Regions from separate parts of the Hymenobacter sp. R533113 genome, predicted to be linked through region 1. Evidence: riboswitches for the same ligand, from Rfam matches in the RefSeq annotation. Region 1 holds a riboswitch; each other region holds the start of a gene.
What was found. A riboswitch is a leader RNA that binds a small molecule or an ion and turns the genes downstream of it on or off. The one in region 1 is predicted to bind S-adenosylmethionine.

Region 1 (3,260 bases):
GTTTTAAAGCTACCTAAAACAGCTTTATAGCCATGCTTCACTTTTTGGAATAGCGCTATAAGGTTGGAGTTCACTTTTGGATGAGTTGGTTTTGCATCCGTAAAAAAGCCCCCGTACTAGTTGTAGCGGGGGGCTTTTTTTAGGAGAACTTTATTCGCTAAGCTTTATTGTTAGCTTGCTCCTGCGCGAGTCGGAGCTTGCTGTGCTTCTTGCCATACAAGTAGTAAATCACCAGTCCGGCGGCCAGCCACACAATCAGGCGCAGCCAGGTATCCAAGGGCAGCGAAAACATCATTAGCAAGCAAGTCAGGATGCCGAGGATTGGTACGAGTGGCACCCACGGCGTGCGGAAAGCGCGGGGCGCGTCGGGCTGCTGCTTGCGCATGATAAGTACGCCGAGGCACACCATCACAAAGGCCAGCAACGTGCCGATACTGGTCATTTCGCCTACTACCTGAATGGGCACCAAGCCCGCGAAGGCACTGATCAAGGCTGCCAGCAAGATGTTGGACTTGAAAGGCGTTTGAAAACGGGGATGAATCTCGGAGAAGATTGCAGGTAATAGGCCATCGCGCGACATAGAGAAAAACACCCGCGACTGCCCCAGCAAATCCACCAGAATAACGGAGGTATACCCAATTAGAATGGCCACAATAATGGCTTGGCTAAGCCAGGCATATGGTGTTTTCTCGATGGCAATGGCCACGGGCGCGGCGCTGTTTTTAAACTCGGTGTAGTTGGCTAAGCCCGTCATGACGTGGCCGAACAGCACGAACAAAACCGTGCACACCAACAAGGAGCCGATAATGCCAATGGGCATATCGCGTTGGGGATTTTTGGCTTCCTGCGCCATCGTCGCCACAATATCAAAACCAATAAAGACAAAGAATATTACGCCGGCCCCACGCAGGATTCCGCTTAGTCCGAACTCGCCAAATGTGCCCGTATTGGCTGGGATATAGGGTTGATAGTTAGCCGGATCGATGTACTGCCAGCCCAGGGCAATAAACACGAGCACCACCGACACCTTCAGAGCCACAATGGTGGCATTGACCCAAGCCGACCCCTGCGTACCCCGGATCACGATGGCCGTAATGGCCACCACGATCAAAATAGCAGGCAAGTTCACGATACCTTGCACCACGGAGCCATCGGCCAAAGTAGCCGTTTCGAAGGGTGACATGACGAGCTGCGCGGGAATATGCAAGTCGTATTTTGCCAAAAACCGCGTCAGATACTGTGACCAGCTAATGGCCACGGCGGCAGCCCCCACGGAGTATTCGAGCACCAGATCCCAGCCGATAATCCAGGCAAACAGCTCGCCCAAAGTAGCATAGGAATAGGTGTAGGCCGAGCCGGCCACGGGCACCATGGAGGCAAACTCGGCGTAGCACAACGCCGAGAACGCGCAGCCGACAGCTGCTACCAAAAACGAGAGCGTAACGGCCGGCCCGGTATGGTTGGCGGCCGCAATGCCGGTGAGTGAAAACAGCCCCGCCCCGATGATTACGCCTACCCCAATGGCGACCAGGTTGAAGGCACTCAGACTGCGCTTGAGGGTGTGAGAGCCGGTTTCGGCCGCTTCCTGGCGCAGCAATTCCAGTGATTTTTTGAGCATAAAAGGTAGCACGAAGCCGCGCCTCGTGATGGATAAAGAAAAAGGAGATGAAAGAGCAAGCCCTACCAAAGCAGCAGACAGACCAGCAAGCAGATGCCGCTTCTTACGATTCGGCAATGAAGCAACTGGCTGAGCTTCAGCCAAAACAAAGGCCGATATCAAAACAAAAAAGTCCCCAACTGCTACTTGCAGCTGCGGGTGGGCAACACCAGAAAACGAGGGAATTATGGAACGCTCAACAACAGCAACAACCCATGTCTAAACAAACAGCCCAACTCAGCGTTTGGGGCGGCGTAGTTACAAAGGAAAATGGAGCGGGTTGGAGGTAAATGTTCACGGCAAGCTGTTTTTATATGGTCAGCGGTTACGTGCGCTGACCTCGGTTGGCACCGTTCCAGCTGAGCTGGGGGTTGCCGGCGTTTCGTCGAGCCTTTCTCTCCACGCCTCTGTATAAAAACAATCCTTTGATCAGAAAGAATTGGAGGCGCAAAGTTAGTATGCGCGGCGGTGCATCTGCAACCCTGCTCCTATTATTGTGCAGCTCCCGGCTTATCCGCACGAAAAACCCGTCAGTCCCGAACAACTATTCAGGACTGACGGGTTGGAAGCCGACCCAACGTGGCTGGGCTTTTAGTAATTATAAGAGGCACCCAGCGACACGCTGGTTGCTTGGCCTAGGTTGCGGCCACTCACGTACTGGCTGCCGCCCAGCACCAGCCCAAAACCCTTAGCCAGTGGCTTAAACACGCTCAGTCCCAGTCGTGTATAATTCACGCGGGTCGCTGTAAAGTCGCCCGTAAAGCCGGGCTGTAGAATATCGGTACCCTGGCTGCTTGATTGCTGAAAGGAAGCCCAGCCTTCGGCATATACTTTCAGGCCCGCGTAGCCTACTTTGGCGTCGGCAATGAAGGCATTGGGCACCTGCCGGCTGCGGTAGCTATAGCCGGCTTGTCCGGTCAGAAACACGCCGGCGGGCGTTTTCAGGTGAGCTACGCCCAGGGTATTAAGCTTAGTAGCACGGTTGCCAATGGCAGTAATGTACTCCAGGCCGGTGTTCGACTGGTAGTTGCTGGCCGGCGTGCTAGCGCCCACTACACCCAGCAGATCAAGTACGCTGCCGCCTATTTCGGTCGAGAAAGCCTTGAATTTGAGCAGGCCCGCTATGTCCTGCAAGCCGCTGCGCGAGTTGGTGTAGCCCTCGTTGTTGCCCTTGCCCTCCGACTTAATATAGGGCAGGCTGATGATGGCCTCCACCTTATCGGTGATGCCATAGGTGGTGTACACGTTCAGCGACGACACCTGGATTTCGCCAAATACGGGTACGCCTTGTATTCTCTCCGGCACCAGGTATACGCTGCTGTAGCGTTCGACCGTGCCCGTAAATGCCACCGAGCCATGACCTTTTCCCGCCATAAAACCACTGACCAGACTTTGAGCCCGCAGCTGTGGGGTGAGAAAAAGCAGGCTGGTGGCTACTAAAAGAGAACGCGTGAAGTAGGAGTGCTGCATACAAAATGAAATTAGTTAAATGCAAAAACAGGATGGATTATATTTGAAAAATTAGAAAACACAACGATCTGGTAATTGTTCAAACAGGACGCGACACAATACGCATTAAGTGAGGTTTTTGGATTTCTCGTCT
Region 2 (3,260 bases), on a different contig from region 1:
ACTCAAGCATCATTTGCTCGCCGTTTACGCCGCGCAACGTGATTTTGTCGTCCGTCAGGTTCACCACATCAAAGCTCATAGACGAGGTACCGCCTTCGGGGGTAAGCGTGATTTTCTTGCCGGGCTGATCGAAAGTGTACTTGCCCTGCATGGATTGCTGAGGCGACGTCATGTTGAAGTTGCCGTTGGCGTAGAAGCGCAGCTCGGTGTCTTTATCGGCATCAGTCTGGGCTACTTTGTCGCCGCCGGCAGCAGTTTCTTTATCGGTTTTCCAGACTTTACTTTCGGTGCCATACAGCATGTTGGTTTCACCAACTTTGTCTTTCTGGCTACAGGCAGGCGTGAATAGCGACAACAGCATAATCAGGCTGGCCAGGTAGCGGAAAGGGAGTGCAATAGTTTTCATGAGAAGAGACCTTGGGGTTAAAGAAAATGGAAAGGAGCGGCTTTAGCTGGGGTTATATTTCAGCAAAGCAATGTTGCGCTTCTTACGCGCCTCATTGGAAAGAGTTAGCACCGCTGAAGTCATTTTTACGGCCGCAACTTATTCGTAGTGTGGGCGTAAGACGACCTGACAGCATGGCCATCAGGCACATGCGCCGTTTTCTCCTCCTTAATCAACCACGACCATGGGACTGTTCGATTTCTTAACCAATAAAGGCGACGAAAAGCCGGTTCAGCCGGCTGCCAAGCCTAATCAAAACGCGAACACTGACTTCTTCGGCAACGCTAACCAGCCCGCTGCTGCTAAGCCCGCTGCGGCTGCCCAAGGCACGCAGTACACGGTAGTTAGCGGCGATTCGCTCTCCAAAATTGCGAAAAAGCACTACGGTGATGCCGCCAAGTGGCACCAGATTTATGACGCCAACAAGGCAATAATCGGCTCGAACCCCGACCACATTGAAGTGGGTCAGGTGCTAACCTTGCCTCAAGCCTAAGCAAATTTCGCTCAGAATTTTAGCTTGAAAAGGCCCCCCAGCAACCTGTTGGGGGGCTTTTTAGCATGACAGCTAGTGAGTTAGCTTCAAGAAAAAACATTTTAATGCATTTGGCGTTCTCAATCCGAACCGTACATTTGCACTTACCAATCCGGTACTTCTCGTTATCGACGAGATAGTTTTTCAGATTTTATACAGAAGCGGCGAGAGAACAGGCTCCCTGACCCGCTGGCAACCTTCATTGTTTTGAAAGGTGCCAATTCCTGCCCGTTCGGCCATTTTGCCACCGGGAGATATAAGCTGAGTGCCATGAAAACCCCGGCCTTTTTCGTTTTGCTTCCCCGTTTGCCCCGGCCGCTTTGCTGCGCCCCGATTGGCTTGCGGGTTTCTGCGTTTTGGCCCCTGCCACTGGCAGCCGTGTGGCTACGCGAATGTGCTGTTGTTGCTAACCCAAGTTTCGGCTTAGCCCTCTTCTCCTTTTGTCTTTTAAAACTGTGTCGCGCTGTGGGCTTTATGCTCACTCCGACAGGTTTTAGTCTGTCTTCGCTAAGCCTTGCCTTGGCTGCGAAGTCCGCGCAACGCAACGCTGCCGTGCAGACCCGATGCGCCTGATTATCTGCATTCTCTCATCTCTTCCTAGTTCAAATCAAACTTAACAAGCCCTAGTATGTCCACACAAAACCTCCACTTCGAGACCCTTCAATTGCACGCTGGTCAGCAGCCCGACCCTACCACTGGTTCGCGCGCTGTGCCCATCTACCAGACTACTTCCTATGTGTTTAAGAATGCCGAACACGGCGCTAATCTGTTTGCTCTGAAGGAGTTCGGCAACATTTACACCCGCCTGATGAACCCCACCACCGATGTTTTTGAGCAGCGAGTAGCGGCTTTAGAAGGTGGCGTGGCGGCGCTGGCCACTGGCTCGGGCCAGGCGGCGCAGTTTCTGGCCCTGAACAACATCCTGCAGGCCGGCGACAACTTCGTGAGCACTCAGCACCTCTATGGTGGCACCTACAACCAATTTAAAGTAGCCTTCAAGCGCTTAGGAATCGAAGCCCGCTTCGCCGACGGCGACACGCCCGAGAGCTTTGAGGCGTTGATTGACGATAAAACCAAGGCGCTCTACCTCGAAACCATTGGCAACCCCAGCTTCAGCATCCCGGATTTTGAGCGCATCGCGGCCATCGCCGATAAGCATGACCTGCCCCTCATCGTGGATAATACGTTTGGCGCGGGTGGCTACCTGTTTCGCCCGCTGGAGCACGGGGCCCACATTGTGGTAGAATCGGCCACGAAATGGATTGGCGGCCACGGCACCAGCGTGGGCGGCGTGATTGTAGACGGCGGCAAATATGATTTCGGCAATGGCAAGTTTCCGCAGTTCACGGAGCCCTCGGAAGGCTATCATGGTCTGGTTTTCAACGATGTATTCGGTAAAGGAGGGCCGTTTGGGAACATTGCCTTTATCATTCGGGCACGGGTAGAAGGCCTGCGCGATTTCGGCCCTGCTATTAGTCCCTTCAACTCCTTCTTGTTGTTGCAAGGCCTCGAAACATTGTCGTTGCGCGTAGACCGGACCGTGGAGAATGCGCAAAAGCTGGCCGAATGGCTGGAGCAGCATCCGCAGGTAGAAGCCGTGAATTATCCGGGCCTGAAAAGCAGCCGCTATAATGCTTTAGCCCAGAAATACCTGAAGCGCGGCGCGGGTGGCGTACTTACATTCAGCATTAAAGGCAGCAAGGAAACGGCTACGCACTTCATCGATAACTTGAAGCTGGTCAGTCATTTGGCAAATGTGGGCGATGCTAAAACCCTCATTATTCAGCCCGCTGCCACTACCCACCAGCAGCTTTCCGATCAGGAGCAAGTAGCAGCCGGCGTTTCGCCCACTCTGCTGCGCATCTCCCTGGGTTTGGAGCACATCGAAGACATCAAGGCTGACCTGCAAAATGCCTTCGACGCGGTAGCAGAAAATACCCCCCAGAATCAGCAAACCGAAGGCGACGCGCTCCCAGAGCCAGCCATCGAGCATCCCGTAGTACTGGAAGTCTAGCTGCCGCAAGCAGAAAGCACTGAGTGAGGCCGTTGCAGCGACCCGCGCTCAGTTTTCAGCAACTACGGGTTGGCGGGGTGACAAGGCAGAAACGGAAGAAAGATACCGCCTTGCCCATCCTTCAATAGCTCCCGAACCAACTTAGACTCACTCGGTTTGGGGGCTATTGAAAATCCGCTTTTATAGTTACCGCCTAGTCAGTGCCTCAACCCCTAGCCCCTTCTCCTGAAGAGAAGGGGAACTAGTTCTAGTATGGTAGAATATTAGTC
Region 3 (3,260 bases), on a different contig from region 1:
CCAAGTGAAAGATATTCACGCCATTACGCCCAAGGAGATACAGGACGCCGCTAAGAAATATGTCCGCGCCGATGAGATGACCATCGTTGTAGTAGGCGATAAAAAGGTGATTGACCCGCAGCTGAAGAAGTTTCAGGCGGAGCGGAAGAAGGCGCTTTAAGCTGAGGAGCAAATGCCCTTGCAGAGGCCTCACTCGCTAGTTCCCTCTATAAGGAAGGGAGCTAGGGAGTGAGGCCTTTGTTATTCGACAGCCACCAACAGATGCTAGACAGCAAGAAAGGAGTCAGTAAATACCAGAACAACAACTTTATTCGTTGCTGAGCTGCAATTACTAAAATAACTCTATATGCCGTTTTTTACTCGTAAGCGCTCTGGCCAAGTAGCCGAACCCTCGAAACCGAAAAGCGCCGCGCGCGGCTGGCTGGACGCCGTGATTTTTGCCGTGGTGGTAGCCTCATTTTTTCGCTGGTCAACAGCGGAGGCCTATTATATTCCTTCCGAAAGCATGGAACAATCCCTGCTGGTCGGAGACTACTTGGTGGTAAGTAAGCTGCACTATGGGCCTATCACACCCCAGACTCCGTTGCAGGTGCCGCTCACGCACCAGACCCTGCCGGTTGGGGACGTCAAGAGCTATTCCGACCTGATTCAACTGCCCACCTACCGCTTCCCGGGCTTCAGTTCCATCCAACGCAACGATGTGGTGGTATTCCATGTGCCGCATGAGCAGCAGCGCCCCGCCGACCTGCGCACCAACCTGATCAAGCGTTGCATCGCCGTGGCGGGTGATACTATCTCTATTCATCAGGGTCAGGTATTTCTTAACGGCCAACCTGGTGCCGTTGCCGGTCAGCCCCAGACAACTTACTTCCTGGAGGTGCCCTCCCCCAACGATGAGGTACGCCAAGCCCTGCACGCCCAAGGCGTAGTGGACTATCGGGAGCCTGACGGCATTCCGGCGGCAGTCACGAATCCAGAAACCGGGAAAACAGGCTTCTTCATCAGCTGCCCGGCATCCATCGCTACGTACTTTCGGCGGCAGCCCTACGTCAAGGCGCTTACTGTAGCTGGGGCCGAGGTACCCGCCGGCTCACTGTTCCCGGATGCGGCCGACTTCCACGTGTCGGCGGCTACGAGTGCGGTGCAGCGCGGCTGGCAACTTGACGATTACGGGCCGCTGCCAGTGCCCAGGAAAGGCCAAACCATCAAGCTGACAAGAGCTAATGCCGCGCTGTACTACAAAATCATCGCGCAGTACGAGCACAACCAGGGCATTACCTGGCAGGATGGTATGATTCAGCAGAACGGACGGCCGCTGACCAGTTATGTTATCAAGCAGAACTACTACTTCATGATGGGCGACAACCGCCACAACTCAGAAGATTCGCGCTTCTGGGGCTTCGTCCCCGAAGACCATGTAGTGGGCAAAGCGGTATTTGTCTGGCTCTCAATTGACCCGTACGCCAACTTGCTGCACAAAATTCGGTGGAGCCGTTTATTTCATCCGATTAGCTAAGGCAGTCTGTCGCCACATACGAAGCCCCCCATTCCTTGTCGAGTGGGGGGCTTTTTTGCTTTTAGCAGAAGCTTTTATCATCTGGTAACCGAGCCGGGCCAGCCGCCGAATATAGATTTCGCTCGGCGGCGACATTTGCTCTGTGGCGGCTGATGCTTTCCCGCTAACAGCCAGTGCTCAACCAAACCAAACTTTTTTCGTCGTCTTGCTGTATCTTTGCTCAGCTACTTATCCAGAAAGACCGAGGGACTGGGCCCTGTGACGTCTTGGCAACCTGAGTAAAACAAGGTGCCAACTCCCATTTTGCCCCCCAGGGCAGAAGAAGATAAGTACGGAGCCCTCATTTCGAGGTCCTCTTTCTGGATAGGCGGCGCTACAAACGCCTTTATTCGCAGGAGACCTTATGCAAACGACCCGCCCCGCCTCCCCCTCTACGACATCCTCCAACAGCGCATTCTGGTGCTCGATGGCGCCATGGGTACCATGATTCAGCGCCATCCGCTGACGGAGGAGGACTTCCGGGGTACGCGCTTCGTTGACCATCCCAAGCCTTTGCGCGGCAACAATGACCTGCTCAGCCTCACCCGCCCCGATATTATCAGCGGCATTCACGCCGAGTATTTCGCGGCCGGCGCCGACATGGTGGAAACCAACACCTTCAGCGGCACCACCATCGCCCAGGCCGATTATGGCCTGGAGCATCTGGCCTACGAGCTGAACTACGAGTCGGCCCGCCTGGCCCGCGAAGTAGCCGACGAGTTTACGGCCCGCGAGCCCCACAAGCCGCGCTTCGTGGCCGGCGCCGTAGGTCCCACCAACCGTACCGCTTCGCTCTCCCCCGACGTGAACCGTCCCGGCTTCCGCGCCGTAACCTTTGATGAGCTGGCCATTGCTTATCTGGAACAAGTGCGCGGCCTGGTGGAAGGTGGCTCGGACACGCTGCTTATTGAAACCATCTTCGACACGCTCAATGCCAAAGCGGCGCTGTATGCCGTGCAGAAGTACTTTGATGAAGGCGGCCGGGTAGTACCCGTCATGATTTCGGGTACCATTACCGATGCGTCGGGCCGCACGCTTTCGGGGCAGACGGTAGAGGCGTTCTGGAACAGTATCAGCCACTTGCCACTGCTGAGCGTGGGCCTGAACTGCGCCCTCGGCGCCGACCAGCTGCACGTGTACGTAAAGGAGCTGAGCCGTATTGCCGATGTGCACGTGTCAGCGTACCCGAACGCGGGTTTGCCCAACGCGTTTGGCGGCTACGACGAGTCGGCCCAGGAATTTGCGGCCGTGGTGGAAAATTACCTAAAAGAAGGCATCGTGACGGTGGCGGGGGGCTGTTGTGGCACCACGCCCCAACACATTGCCGAGCTAGCTAAGCTAGCCGAGAAATACCAGCCGCGCCAGCTGCCGGAAGTGCCCAAAGCTACTCGTTTAGCTGGTTTGGAGCCGTTCGGCATTACTCCTGATAGCCTATTTGTAAACGTGGGCGAACGGTGCAACGTGACCGGCTCGCGCGCTTTTGCCCGCCTCATCCGTACGGGCGCCTATGAGCAGGCCCTGCAAGTGGCCCGCGACCAGGTAGAAGGTGGCGCCCAGGTGCTCGACGTGAACATGGACGAAGGCATGCTCGACTCCGAGCAGGCCATGACGACCTTCCTCAACCTGATAGCCTCCGAGCCCGACATCTCGCGGGTGCCGGTAATGATTGACTCCTCAAAGTGGAGCGTGCTCGAAGCCGGCCTGA

Region 2: linked by a shared signal. The riboswitch ahead of MKZ35_RS13920 (O-acetylhomoserine aminocarboxypropyltransferase/cysteine synthase family protein) and the one ahead of MKZ35_RS22470 (amino acid permease) in region 1 are both predicted to bind S-adenosylmethionine.
Region 3: linked by a shared signal. The riboswitch ahead of metH (methionine synthase) and the one ahead of MKZ35_RS22470 (amino acid permease) in region 1 are both predicted to bind S-adenosylmethionine.

What each region holds. Positions count from the first base shown of each region.
Region 1 is NZ_JAKWBD010000016.1:154,386-157,645, forward strand. Features, by position in the region: gene MKZ35_RS22470 (amino acid permease) at 158-1,618, opposite strand; gene MKZ35_RS22475 (hypothetical protein) at 1,666-1,947, shown strand; SAM riboswitch class I at 1,965-2,075, opposite strand; gene MKZ35_RS22480 (hypothetical protein) at 2,249-3,127, opposite strand.
Region 2 is NZ_JAKWBD010000013.1:1,066,067-1,069,326, forward strand. Features, by position in the region: gene MKZ35_RS13910 (hypothetical protein) at 1-406, opposite strand, end outside; gene MKZ35_RS13915 (LysM peptidoglycan-binding domain-containing protein) at 630-938, shown strand; SAM riboswitch class I at 1,126-1,240, shown strand; gene MKZ35_RS13920 (O-acetylhomoserine aminocarboxypropyltransferase/cysteine synthase family protein) at 1,606-2,991, shown strand.
Region 3 is NZ_JAKWBD010000013.1:1,936,890-1,940,149, reverse strand. Features, by position in the region: gene MKZ35_RS17895 (M16 family metallopeptidase) at 1-160, shown strand, start outside; gene lepB (signal peptidase I) at 347-1,516, shown strand; SAM riboswitch class I at 1,742-1,848, shown strand; gene metH (methionine synthase) at 1,904-3,260, shown strand, end outside.